Regions from separate parts of the Lentibacillus sp. genome, predicted to be linked through region 1. Evidence: riboswitches for the same ligand, from Rfam matches in the RefSeq annotation. Region 1 holds a riboswitch; each other region holds the start of a gene.
What was found. A riboswitch is a leader RNA that binds a small molecule or an ion and turns the genes downstream of it on or off. The one in region 1 is predicted to bind thiamine pyrophosphate.
Positions count from the first base shown of each region.

Region 2: another riboswitch for thiamine pyrophosphate. It lies ahead of VK097_RS08815 (thiamine phosphate synthase); the one in region 1 lies ahead of thiW (energy coupling factor transporter S component ThiW).
Region 3: another riboswitch for thiamine pyrophosphate. It lies ahead of VK097_RS15090 (YkoF family thiamine/hydroxymethylpyrimidine-binding protein); the one in region 1 lies ahead of thiW (energy coupling factor transporter S component ThiW).

Region 1 covers NZ_DATGTT010000064.1:1,671-5,885, forward strand. The annotation lists gene thiE (thiamine phosphate synthase) at 1-414, opposite strand, end outside; gene thiM (hydroxyethylthiazole kinase) at 418-1,188, opposite strand; gene thiD (bifunctional hydroxymethylpyrimidine kinase/phosphomethylpyrimidine kinase) at 1,185-1,991, opposite strand; gene thiW (energy coupling factor transporter S component ThiW) at 2,003-2,494, opposite strand; TPP riboswitch at 2,633-2,748, opposite strand; gene VK097_RS11290 (phosphotransferase family protein) at 2,939-3,865, shown strand; gene VK097_RS11295 (DUF4064 domain-containing protein) at 3,916-4,215, shown strand, end outside.
Region 2 covers NZ_DATGTT010000051.1:29,013-33,227, forward strand. The annotation lists gene VK097_RS08805 (GNAT family N-acetyltransferase) at 111-614, opposite strand; gene VK097_RS08810 (hypothetical protein) at 1,027-1,332, shown strand; TPP riboswitch at 1,471-1,581, shown strand; gene VK097_RS08815 (thiamine phosphate synthase) at 1,648-2,328, shown strand; gene thiO (glycine oxidase ThiO) at 2,321-3,433, shown strand; gene thiS (sulfur carrier protein ThiS) at 3,430-3,633, shown strand; gene VK097_RS08830 (thiazole synthase) at 3,635-4,215, shown strand, end outside.
Region 3 covers NZ_DATGTT010000109.1:57,884-62,098, forward strand. The annotation lists gene VK097_RS15080 (ABC transporter ATP-binding protein) at 1-477, opposite strand, end outside; gene VK097_RS15085 (ECF transporter S component) at 464-1,069, opposite strand; gene VK097_RS15090 (YkoF family thiamine/hydroxymethylpyrimidine-binding protein) at 1,081-1,674, opposite strand; TPP riboswitch at 1,767-1,874, opposite strand; gene VK097_RS15095 (biotin transporter BioY) at 1,957-2,526, opposite strand; gene VK097_RS15100 (endonuclease I family protein) at 2,725-3,651, shown strand; gene VK097_RS15105 (response regulator transcription factor) at 3,899-4,215, shown strand, end outside.

The DNA of each region.
Region 1 (4,215 bases):
ATCGTCCTTGGATGGTGTTGAAAATACCGAACCTGCCCCGAGATAATCAGCCAGCTGAATGGAGCTGTTGTCGACGTCGGATTGATTTGACACAGATAATCCAATTAGCTTATCGGGAAACATCTCCCGCACTTTTTCAAGCCGCATGTCATCCTGTCCGATATGAATACCATCAGCCTCAAGTGGTTCAATCAGATCAATATCATCGTTCACGAAAAACATGACGTTATGACGAGCGCAAATATCCCGCAGTTTGCGCCCCAATGCTAATTTTTTTTCACCGGTTAATGCTCCTTCACCTTTTTCCCGAAACTGAAAAGCGGTAATGCCGGATTTTGCCGCCTCTTTGAGGATATCCTCGGGTTTCCGGTCACAGTTCTGACTTCCCATGATAAAGTATTTTCTTAGATACATAAGCTATTTCCTTTCCAGTGCAGCAGGATTAAGTGACAATGCGTCGATGAAATGGGGGAGAAATGTCCCTGGGCCATTAACATCAGTTCTTTCTGCGGCATGTTCTGCGGCGAGCCCATAAAACGCAGCAGCGGTCATTGCCTGTTGCCCGATAGATTCGTTGGTTGTCAGGCATGCTGATAATACGGATCCAAGCAGACAACCGGCACCGGTTATTTTGCCTAAAATCGGATGACCAGTATGGTTCTGCAAAATTTCATTTTCAATGCAAATAACATCTGTTTTACCGGTGACAACAGCAGCAGTCTGATACATTTTGGCCACTTTAGCGGCAATCTCATCGGCATTGCCGTCACCGACTGATTCGACACCTTTTGTTTCCCATGGAATTTCAACCAGGTGTGCAAGTTCGCCTGCGTTTCCTTTGATCACAGTCGGCTTCACTTGCTCCAGAATATTTTTCACAGCAGTTTTTCGGAAAGGAGTTGCGGCAACACCCACAGGATCAAGAACAACCGGGATCCCTTTTTCGTTTGCGGCGACACCTGCACGGACCATCGACGAAAGATCATCAGCAGTCAAAGTCCCGATATTGAGCAGGACACCGTCGGCATTGTATGCCATATCGGCTGCTTCTTCTTCAGCCTTAGCCATAACCGGCGCTGCGCCGAACGATAACAGACCGTTTGCTGAAAAATTCATGACCACCTGATTGGTCAGATGATGGATAAGTGGTGTTGCTTCACGTGCTTCATGAATAATTGATTGATTCATTTACTCACCCTTTCCATTCGATGTGCCCACTGATTGGTCGGGCCGCTTCCTTGCCCGATCGAAAATGAATGGCTTATAGCTGCGGTGATAAAGTCTTTCCCCTTCTGGACTGCATCTGTCAATTGATAACCCTGGCTTACATAGGCAGTAATGGCTGCCGAATAGGTACAGCCGGTTCCGTGTGTGTTTTGCGTATCGATTCGTTCAGTCGAGAAAGTATGCATCTTTTCACCATCGTATAAAAAGTCAATCGCCTCACCTTGCATATGACCGCCTTTCACAAGAGCGGCCCCTGCACCGAATTCATCGACAATCCGCTTGGCAGCCTGCTGCATGTCTTCTGGTGTTTTAATCGACTCTCCGGTAATCACCTCTGCTTCCGGGACATTCGGTGTTACAAGCGTCGCTAATGACAGCAGATTCTCGCGTAAATACTCGCGGGAATCCTCCGCGATTAATTTATGTCCGCTTGTGGTCACCATAACCGGGTCCATAATATAAGGAACATTCAATCCGGGAATCTTTTCAGCCACGGCATCCATTAAATCGATATTGGCTAACATGCCGGTTTTGAAAGCCTGGAACGGGATATCGGAAATAACTGATTCCAATTGCTGCTTAATCATGGGCACTGATATATGCTGCACATCCTGGACGCCTGTCGTATTTTGAGCAACAACAGAAGTGATGACCGACATGCCATACGTTTTTAACTCCTGAAACGTCTTCAAGTCAGCCTGAATGCCAGCGCCGCCGCTCGGATCGGTGCCGGCGATTGTTAAGGCTGCGGGTAGTTGACTCATGTCGAAACCTCCTATACGTGTTTTTCCAGTAGATTTGTTTGGTTCACCTTTGAAACGATAAACCAGCCGATTAATGCACCTGTTATGCTGCTAATAAGAAACGACGGCATAAAGAAAAGTGCGCCGGCTGAACTGCCCAACAGGATACGCGCAAATGGAACAGCAAACAATGAACCGAAAACTCCGGTGCCTATTGCTTCACCAAGTGCAGCCATACCTTTTTTGTCAGTTAGCCGATAAAGACAACCAGCCAGGTAAGCGCCGACCATACCACCGGGGAATGCCAGCAGTGTTCCCAAGCCAAGCATATTGCGGAGCAGTCCAATCATAAAGGCGATAATAACGGCTGGACCGGGACCGAGTGATACAGCGGCCATAACGTTAACAGCGTGCTGCACCGGATAGGCCTTGGCAACACCTGCCGGGAACCATAGGAGCTGTGCGCCCAGAGTTCCAATCGCTACAAAAACGGCCATTGTTGTCAGTAAACGCGTCCGGTTCAATTCAACCCTCCTCTCATTAGGGGCAGAAGGAAAATTTAGAAAGCCTAAGTGGCCCTTGTGCAGTAAGAAAGTAATTTTTCTTAACCGCCAAAAAAGCCAGATCCATAGATTGGACCTGGCTTGAAATAGCTGATATCAAATTTCGTCAGACTACTTCCCTACGCTGGTATTAGCCAGATCAGGTCCGTAAGAGTCGGAAAGCTCAGACGCCTTTCCTCTCAGCCCGCGTTTCGTGGGCACCCCTAGTAGTTAGGTATATTGAATTCTTCACCTTAAGTGTAACAAAAGGATTGACATTTGTCATGAGATTATTAGAGTTCCAAATTGGCTTTGGTAGAATGAAAGGTGCTAGGATGGCTTATGAAGTTATTGTTCTTTTTTCAGCAGGGATCCCCATTTCGCAATGGGTCACATTTCTAGTTTGGATGGAAGGGAAGAATTTGAATGATTGCGTATGGCGATTGTCTACCAGATCATGTTCTGCAATGGGTCATCAACTCAGTCGATTCAACTGCAGCTGTTCAATCGGTTTATCAGCTGAAGGGCAGTACATCGTCCACATTGCATAGTATCACATTAAAAATGGAACAAACGGTAAGGCACTATGTCATCCGGCGGTTTGATAATCAGGACTGGCTGACGGAAGAACCTGATTTGGCTGTGCATGAAGCGGCAAGTTTACGAATGGCTGAGGGGACTGGAGTGACTTCGCCGAATGTGATTGCTTTTGATAGGAACGGTGATAAATGCGGTGTCCCGGCCGTTCTCATGACAAAGCTGGATGGGGCTGTGGAGTTAAAACCTGATAACATGGAACAGTGGGTGGATGGTCTGGGAAAAACGCTTGTCAAAATACACCGAATTGATGCAGCCGGTTTTCCATATGATTATTTTCCTTATAATGATATCGATTCGTTTAACATTCCGGCGTGGTCGGGTGTTCCGGAGATGTGGAAAAAGGCACTTGATATAGTAAGCGGACCTACCCCCAATGCGGGAGATTGCTTTATTCATCGGGACTATCATCCCGCCAATGTACTTTGGAGCGACAGCGCTGTCAGCGGTGTGGTGGATTGGGTGAATGCCTGCAAGGGACCGCGCGGAGTTGATATCGGTCATTGCCGGCTGAATCTTGCTATGCTGTACGGACCGGATACGGCTGATGGATTTTTAATGGCTTATCAGCATTATGCCGGGAAGCGTTATAACCGGTATTGGGATGTTGTCGCGCTGATCAACTTTTTGGACGGACCTCCGGAAGTATACCCGGGCTGGCGGGCTTTTGGGGTGACTGGACTGACAAATCAGCTGATTGAGGAAAGATTGGATGATTTTGTGATACAATTGATGAAAAATGCGGACGTTGAATAATTCTTTTAACGTGTTGCATAGTTATGAAAATGGAATGGGAGGGGCTTTATATGAGCCGGACAGGCGAAATAGTGTTAACGATTATTGGTGCACTCATTTATGGTTTTTTTACTGTTGTTGGCGGATTTATGGTATGGCTTTTCAATAATGAGGCTATTTGGGACCAGGCAAAAGAGGAAATCAATCAGCAGCAGCCAGAATTAGCACCAGGTGATATGGAAGCTGTCACTGAGATGTTTCAGGGAAGTGGCTGGTTTCTCATTATCCTTACTATCATCAGCGTGATTTTAGGGATTGTATCCATCGTCTTCATGAAAGGCAATAAGAAACCAAAGGCTGCAGGAATCATT
Region 2 (4,215 bases), on a different contig from region 1:
AGCTCAGAATTAATTCTGAGCTTTTTTTGGCATGTAACTATGTTATTTGTACATCGGGGACAAGCCCACGGAAATTTAGCTGCACCTCTTTTTTAAATATACCCCAAGATTTATATTTCCCGTCTATATCTCAAAGAAATGTACTTCTCTCCTTCAACGTTACCATAGGCTTCTTTTTCACGCATAAAACGAAAACCTTTTGCTTCATAAAAAGGAATACCTTTATCATTTCCTTTAAGCACAGATACCCATTGTTCCTTAGAACCCTTATTACGCTGTATATCTGTTAAGTGGTTTAATAGCTGGGTGCCTATCCCTTCTCTCCGGCGTTGGGGATCTAGATACAAAACATAAACTTCACTTTTATCATCGTCTTTCATACCTCCGCCAATAGCCCCTACAACTGTTCCATCGTCAAGTGCTACAAAATAACCGTCCCAGCCCTCTGCTTCTTCTAACTCTCCGTTGATACGATCATGATTATAAAATATTTTATTATTTCTTCTTATATTTTCTTGACTTTTGATATCTGAAATTGCGTCCTGCCTACCTTCTATACAGACCCTGGAAATCCCTTCTACGTGCTTTGGTAATCCCCTTTTAACTTCAATCATCATTCTCCCCCATTCGATAGCGTGGCTTTATAATATTCAATAATAGTAAATGAAACAGTCAATCATTATTAGACTCTTGTTCTTACACTTGATAGTTCAACCACACTTTAATGTAAAAATCTCTATCATTGATAGACTGTGCTTCCGCTTCCTTCATGATTGCTTTTGTGATGAACTGCAGTTGGCTCCCCCTTGATTCCTTCCCGAAGCAGCTTCTTCAGCAAATAATTTATATGGTTAAATTCTAACATAACTTAGGCACAATGAATGATGGAACCCATCTGGAATTTGATTTTAAAGCTGGCAAGACACACCGGCATAAATTATACGCACACTTTCAGCTAACTGCCTTTCCATTTTACCTTCTATTCGAATAAAATAACGTAAGCTCGAAGGATCGTCAGGGAAAGGAGTGGTAACGATTGAGAATTCAAACCATGAACGGAATAATTATGAATCAAGATTATACGAAATAGAAGCCCGGCTGAAAGTATTAGAACAATCACTGGAATCAAAAGCAGATACGAAAGATATCATTGTAAAAATGGATGAATTGATTAAAGAAAAAGAGCTCATTACAAAATCGGAATTAAACAATTTTCATGAGAAAATGGAAGCAACGCTGCATGCCAACCACGTTAAACTATTAAAATGGATTATAGCCTCCGGAATCAGTTCAGTAGCTGCCATCGCAGCAGTCATACGTGTCTTTGTATGAATGATTCTTCATGCAATCATATAAACCCTTTCCACCGCAGTAATATACAACGACTTTCCCATACGTAAAAATGAAAGAAAAGTTGAACTATTGACAATAATTTTATCGATGTTACAATTTAACCAACAATTAAATTCATGAATTCACTAGGGGTGCCTTTTAAAAAGGCTGAGATCAAAGCAATGCACTTTGAGACCCTTTGAACCTGATACGGTTGATGCCGGCGAAGGGAAGTGACGAACGGAACACAACCAATCTATTAACCTTATGATACGTTCAAAACCACTTTCCCTGCATCAGGAAAGTGGTTTTTTTATGTTGTTAAAACGAGTTTCGGGAGGTGTGTCAATGGACCGAGTTCAAAAGCGTGATGAAAATTCAGGAACGTTTCATATCATCTCAACCGGACAGCAGACACCGGAAAACTTAGCAGCCATTACTGAACAGGTCATTCCCCCTGTTGACGCGATTCATCTGCGGGAAAAAGCGTGGACTGATAAACAAATGATCCAAGCCATCCGGTTGCTTCATGCCAAAGGAGTGCCACTGGATAAAATCATTATCAACCATCATGCGGCAGTTGCTCATATCATGCACACAAAAGGCGTGCAGTTAACCCATAACAGCGTGGATGCAGCGACAGTCCGCCGTTCTTATTCCGAACTGCATATTGGATGTTCTGTTCACTCGGCAGAAGAAGCCATCTATGCCTGCAATCAAGGTGCAGACTATTTAATCTTCGGTCACGTATTTGAAACACGGTCAAAACCTGATCTGAAGCCTATGGGATTGGAAGAACTAAGAAACGTCGTGCAGCAGGTGCACATACCTGTTCTGGCAATTGGCGGGATTACTGCGGAAAACACACCGGATGTCATGCAAGCAGGTGCCAGCGGAATTGCTGTATTATCCGGCGTATTATTGGCCGATAAGCCTCTGGAAAAGGCAGCAGCCTATAATACGGCGCTACAGAAAGGCGGTGAACGACGTGTATGATGTCATTATAGTTGGCGGTGGTGTCATTGGCAGCTCGATTGCCTTTCAACTAAGTAAACGCGATTATAACGTGCTTATCATCGAAAAAGATGAAATCGGGCAGAAGGCATCCAAAGCAGCAGCGGGAATGTTAGGTGCACAAAATGAAATGGAAAGTGATAGCCCGCTTTCATCACTTTCCCATCAAAGCAGAGCCATGTTCCCAGATTTAGCGGAAGAACTTAAATCGCTCAGCGGGATAGATATCGAGCTGATTCAAAGTGGGATCATAAGGTTAGCCCAAACGAAAGAGGAATCAAGACGATTAAAGCAGGCTTTTGAACGTCAGCAGAAATCTGGTGAAGAAGCCTCATTGCTGTCTCCCAAACAAGTGAAAGAAAAAGAACCGTACATTAACGACTCCTTGACGGGCGCTCTTTATATGGCAAACGACGGGCAAGTCAATGCATCCCTTTTAACAAAAGCACTGGCTCAGTCTGCTGTCAGATTAGGCGCAGATATTCTGGAATATACCGAAGTACAGGATTTTTTGGTCGAAAGGAATCGCATTACCGGGGTCAGCACAAACAATGGGACATTCCTTGCCAATACAGTTATCACAGCGGGAGGTGCATGGAGTAAAGGGATTTGGGAGAAAACCAATATGACATTGGATCTTTACCCGGTAAAAGGCGAATGTTTTTCCGTCTATCAGAATGAACACCTGATTACTTCGAGTATTTTTACAGCTTCGTGCTATATCGTACCGAAGTCCGGCGGGAGATTCATTATTGGCGCTACACAAAAGACCTGCAGTTTAGATCAGTCTGTACGGCTGGATGGACTGCATTCGCTAATGACAAATGCCATTCACCTTGTCCCTGAACTTAAAAATGCCAAATGGGAAAAAGCCTGGACCGGTCACCGCCCGCAAACCGGGGATGGATTGCCATATATGGGCGAACACCCTCAAATAAATGGGTTGTGGCTGGCGGCCGGGCATTTTCGAAATGGCATTTTATTAGCGCCCATTACCGGTTTGCTGATGGCTGATTATATCGAAGGCAAGTCTGTTGATGATACTTTTGGGCTTCAGCGACGAATACAAAAGGAGGTAAGTCTATGAGTCTGCTTATTAATGGATCAACTGTTCAATTACCGGAACATGTGAGCACGGTTTCTGATGTCATTCTTCATTTTTTTACTGATCGGCCGGTGGTCATTGTCGAACATAATGGTGAAATCATAGATAAGGCATCCCATCCCACGAGGGAAGTGACGGATGGCGATAAACTGGAATTTGTACATTTTGTAGGAGGTGGCTGATATGTTGACTATTGGCGAAAAATCATTTCAATCCCACTTACTGTTAGGAACCGGGAAATATCCGAATGTCGATATGCAGAAACAGGCAGTTGCTGTATCGGAAACAAACATTTTAACCTTTTCTGTCCGCCGGATGGATATTTACGAACCATCCCAACCTAACCTATTGGAAAAAATTGATATACAAAACTATGACTTATTACCCAACACAGCAGGAGCATACACCGCAAAAGAAGCTGTACGAACAGCTAAATTGGCCAATGCATCCGGTCTTTGTGACATGATCAAAGTCGAAGTGATTGGGGATAAGAAAACACTGCTCCCAGATCCTGTTGAAACACTTAAGGCAACAGAAGAGCTGCTGAAAGAAGGATTCACCGTTCTCCCATATACATCCGATGATGTCGTCCTGGCAAGAAAATTGGAAGAATTGGGAGCACATGCCATTATGCCTGGTGCATCACCTATTGGATCAGGACAGGGGATTATCAACCCGCTTAACTTAAGCTTTATCATTGAACAGTCAAACGTACCCATCATTGTCGATGCGGGAATCGGTTCGCCGAAAGATGCCGTTTATGC
Region 3 (4,215 bases), on a different contig from region 1:
TTGTTTCTGACCACCCGACAGCTCATGGATTTTGTGATGATTAAAACCTTCCATCCCGACAGCTTTCAGCACTGATTCAATCCTCCCGCGAATGCAGGAAGCGGGAACCTTTCTATTTTCCAGAGTAAACGCAAGCTCATCTTCTACCGTAATCATGCAAAACTGACTTTCCGGATCCTGAAAAACGATGCCGATTTCCTGTGTCAGTTCTCCTTTTGCAATCTCCCGGATGTTTTCTCCGAGAAAAAAGATGTCCCCGGAAGACGTCCCTTCCACTGCTTCCGGATACAGACCGTTGAGACAGAGGGCCAGACTGCTCTTCCCGGATCCGCTTGCTCCCATCAAAAGAGTTGCTTCACTTTGGTTCAGTGTAAAATCGAGGCCATCGAACAATGGCTGTTCATCAATTTCCTCATAGGAAAATGAAAAATTGCGCACTTCAATTATCGGCTGCTCTGTTCCCTTAAGCACTTTCATATTTCCGCTTCCTCTGCAATTCTTTTCCTAAAGCATAGCCTCGGAGTACACCGGTTTTCGCTAGCTGATCACTGAGCCATTTGCCGAGAACACCCGAGATCAGAGCAGCACTGATAATCCGTACAATCAGCGTTGAGACGATCAGCCATGGTGCCAGGGCAATCATCCCGGCTGAATACAAATGCCAGGCAAAGCTGATGATGGCGGTGGATATACCGGACATGATAAGAATCCGCAGCCGGTAATCCTGCCATCTTGTCAGGGCAAAGACAAGTTCCGCGCCCGCTCCCTGAATGGCAGCGGAAAGAAGCAGTCCGGGTCCTGCTGGGGAACCAACCAGAATCTCAACGATCCCAGCAATCACTTCCGCAGTAAACGCAACCCCGGGCTTCTGTAGGATGTATGCTGCCATAATCGAGACAATAAACCAGATACCATAAATGACCTCATAGCCAAACGGTGCTAGGCCGAATGGCGCAAGGATATTGCGGATCCCTTCACCGACAAGGAAGAACACCAGATAGATAAGCCCAAAGACAACGCCTAAAATTGACATCAGGATAATTTCCTTTAATTTCCATTGCTTCGTCATTAAAATCCCCCTTAATCATTGTTGGACGGGCTGTTTGCTGAAATGGTAAAAGTCATGGTGACATGGGATACCTTCTCCTGCACACGGTCAAAAGATTGTTGCAGCGCCCTGAAAACATCCTTCACATCGCCGTCCAGTCTCGTCGCATAATGAACAGCACTTACCTCAACATTACGGTGTTTGGACAGATCAATCTGTTCATAGATTGCATCCATATAGTCCTCCCTTCCCATCGGGTAAAGGGAAAATTTACAACCTGCTTTCTGGGATACCGCATTTGATTTTGTTTCATTCAGCGGTATAACCACTTCATCCATATAGGAATCCGCATCCGTATCCCTCGGACAGCCAATGGAAAACGTGCCGCTCATCGCAACATGCTCCCCTGTTTTGGCCGTGTGCAGGAAAAGGGCCTCGGTTACATCAAAAACATGTACCATATCCCCGCGCACACACGTGCTCACGTCATCAGTGTCTTTCCATACCATCGATGTGTCCACCTCTTCCAGTGCCCTCAAAATAATATCGGCGAACTTGTCACTCATCGGAAACAGGGTGAACTGGCACCCTGCGATCCTGCTTGTTCCACACCTGTCATTGCTCATCATTCTTCTCCTCCCTGATATTTAATCCACAAAAAAACTGCACTCCCGAAGGAATGCAGTTTACACATATATCATGATCACGTTGATTAATCATACTGTGAACTGCACTTCCCCACGCTGGTATTATCCAGTTCGGGTTCAAAGGGTCAGATATGATATCCTCTCAGCCGCCGCTTCCGGCAGCCCCCCTAGTGCTTATCGGTTATGCAGTTTTCATGTAGCTTCATGATAAATAATTTTGTGAGTTTTGTAAAGGACTTTTTTAATTTATAGATTACTGGGTTATGCAACTTCTTTACCCGAAGCTGTAATCAGTTTTGCCTGCAGCAACCGGTTCCTTAAGGTTATGCCAATCAAGCTTGCCAGGAAAGCTTTTATCAATCCGACGGCGATAAATGGATATACACCTGCTGCAATAGCCGCATTCCAGTTCAGCTCCATAACAATTTTCAACTGCAGGGTGCCAAAAAGCAGGGTGACAATCATTCCAACAATGTTTGCGATAAGGGCCAGTGGGATTGTGAATTTTGTTTTTTCCAGGATAAGTCCAGTAAAATAGGCTGCTGCAATAAATCCAAATATGTATCCGCCAGAAGGCCCTATCAGCACTTGCGGCCCTCCGCTGAATCCTGCGAACACCGGCAGGCCTATAGCCCCTATCGCAGTATAAACAAGCATTGCTATTGCCCCGTGACGGCTTCCGAGAACAGTTGCTGCAATACCAACAGCCAATGTTTGTCCGCTTATTGGGATGAGCGGCAGCGGGATTTCCATCTGAGCCAGAATTGCTGTGACAGCCGCGAAAATAGAGCAGTTAATAAGTGATCGTAGTTTATTACTTCTTTCAGTCAACATAATCAGCTCCTAATCCTGTATCTTGTTTATTGATAGAATAGGGTGTTCTGCTTTTAATGTCAACCATCAATTACTTAAGGTTAACATTTATTCAATGCTGTTAGCACATCACCTACTTGACACACAGTTGTGTTGTATATAAAATACTCTTAATTTTAAAAGTCTATGCGACTATTACAAAGGAGGCGTCATGAAATGATCTTAACCCCCGGTCAAAAGGAAAGTCTTCTGCCTGTAACAACCAATCACGCACAACTTCAGTCAGCTCTTGTCAGGCATCATGAGATGAAGAAGAAAATTCAGAAGGACAAAAAGGAATATTATGATGAGGAAAAAGATAAAAAGGCACGTGAGCAATACTATCGAAGTATCGATTTTGACGGGAATGCTGATGAGGTCATGCAATCACTTAAGGATCTTATGAAGAAGACGCATACAAACCAAGTGCGATATGAACCTGCTGAATATGTTTATCCATGGGTTGATCTTCGGCCTAACGGGGATCTTATGAACATTTATTCCGGGGAAAATAGGACAGCGGACGTTGTGATTAAAGAAGACTTTAAAGCTTCACTGCAAAGAAAAAATATGATTGATAAACTGGAATCACATGCAGGCTTCAATCAACTTGCCAGGATTGCGGATGAATTTCCGTATAACTGTGAACATGCGGTACCGCAATCGTGGTTTAACGAACGGATGCCAATGCGCGGCGACATTCACCATTTATTTACTTGTGATCCTGGCTGCAATTCACTTCGAAGTAATTATCCCTATCATGATTTTGCTGATTATAACCCACAACGGGCTGGCACCAAACGGGTGGAAGATGCATGCGGCAAAGCAGAAGATGAGCTATTTGAGCCGGAATATGGGAAAGGTGCTGCGGCTCGGGCCATGTTGTATTTTCTGATCAGGTACCCAGATGAAATTGAGCAGTCACATAAAGATAGAATTGATATGGATTTGCTGAAGGAATGGCACCGGCAGTTCCCGCCAGACCATTATGAAATGCATCGTAATCAAGCTATCTATGAAATTCAAGGGAATCGTAATCCGTTCATTGATTATCCCAAAGAAATGATTCACGTTTATAATAGGTTCGATGGCTTCGATATTTAATTTGCCTGCAGCTTGGTTAAGGCAATGGGCAAGACTTCTTAACGGCCTATTTGCCTTAATTCCCCCTGAAGAAAGATTCATCCCCGATCACATGGCACCATTTCAGAAGGTGATGTTTCGAACATAACCGATCTATCGACAGCTTAGCGCCCTATATATGGTACGATAAATATTAGAAAACCTAAGTTGCCCTTATGCAGTAGTAAAGTATCCATACTTGCTTAACTGCTAACAAAGGAGGTCTGTCATGATTACCATTCTTATCGTCGATGATGATTCGCATATTCGTGAGCTGCTGCGTTTTTATTTACATAAGGAGAACTATAAAACAATCGAAGCACAAGATGGAGAAGAAGCACTGAAAAGACTGGAAGAACATCATGTACATCTTGCGCTTGTCGATATTATGATGCCGAATGTGGACGGGTATCATCTGTGCAAAGAGATCCGTAATTACTATGATATCCCTGTCCTGATGATCACGGCCAAGGGAGAAATGAAAGACAAAGAAAAGGCTTTTCTTGCAGGAACAGACGATTATATTACAAAGCCTTTTGAGCCAAA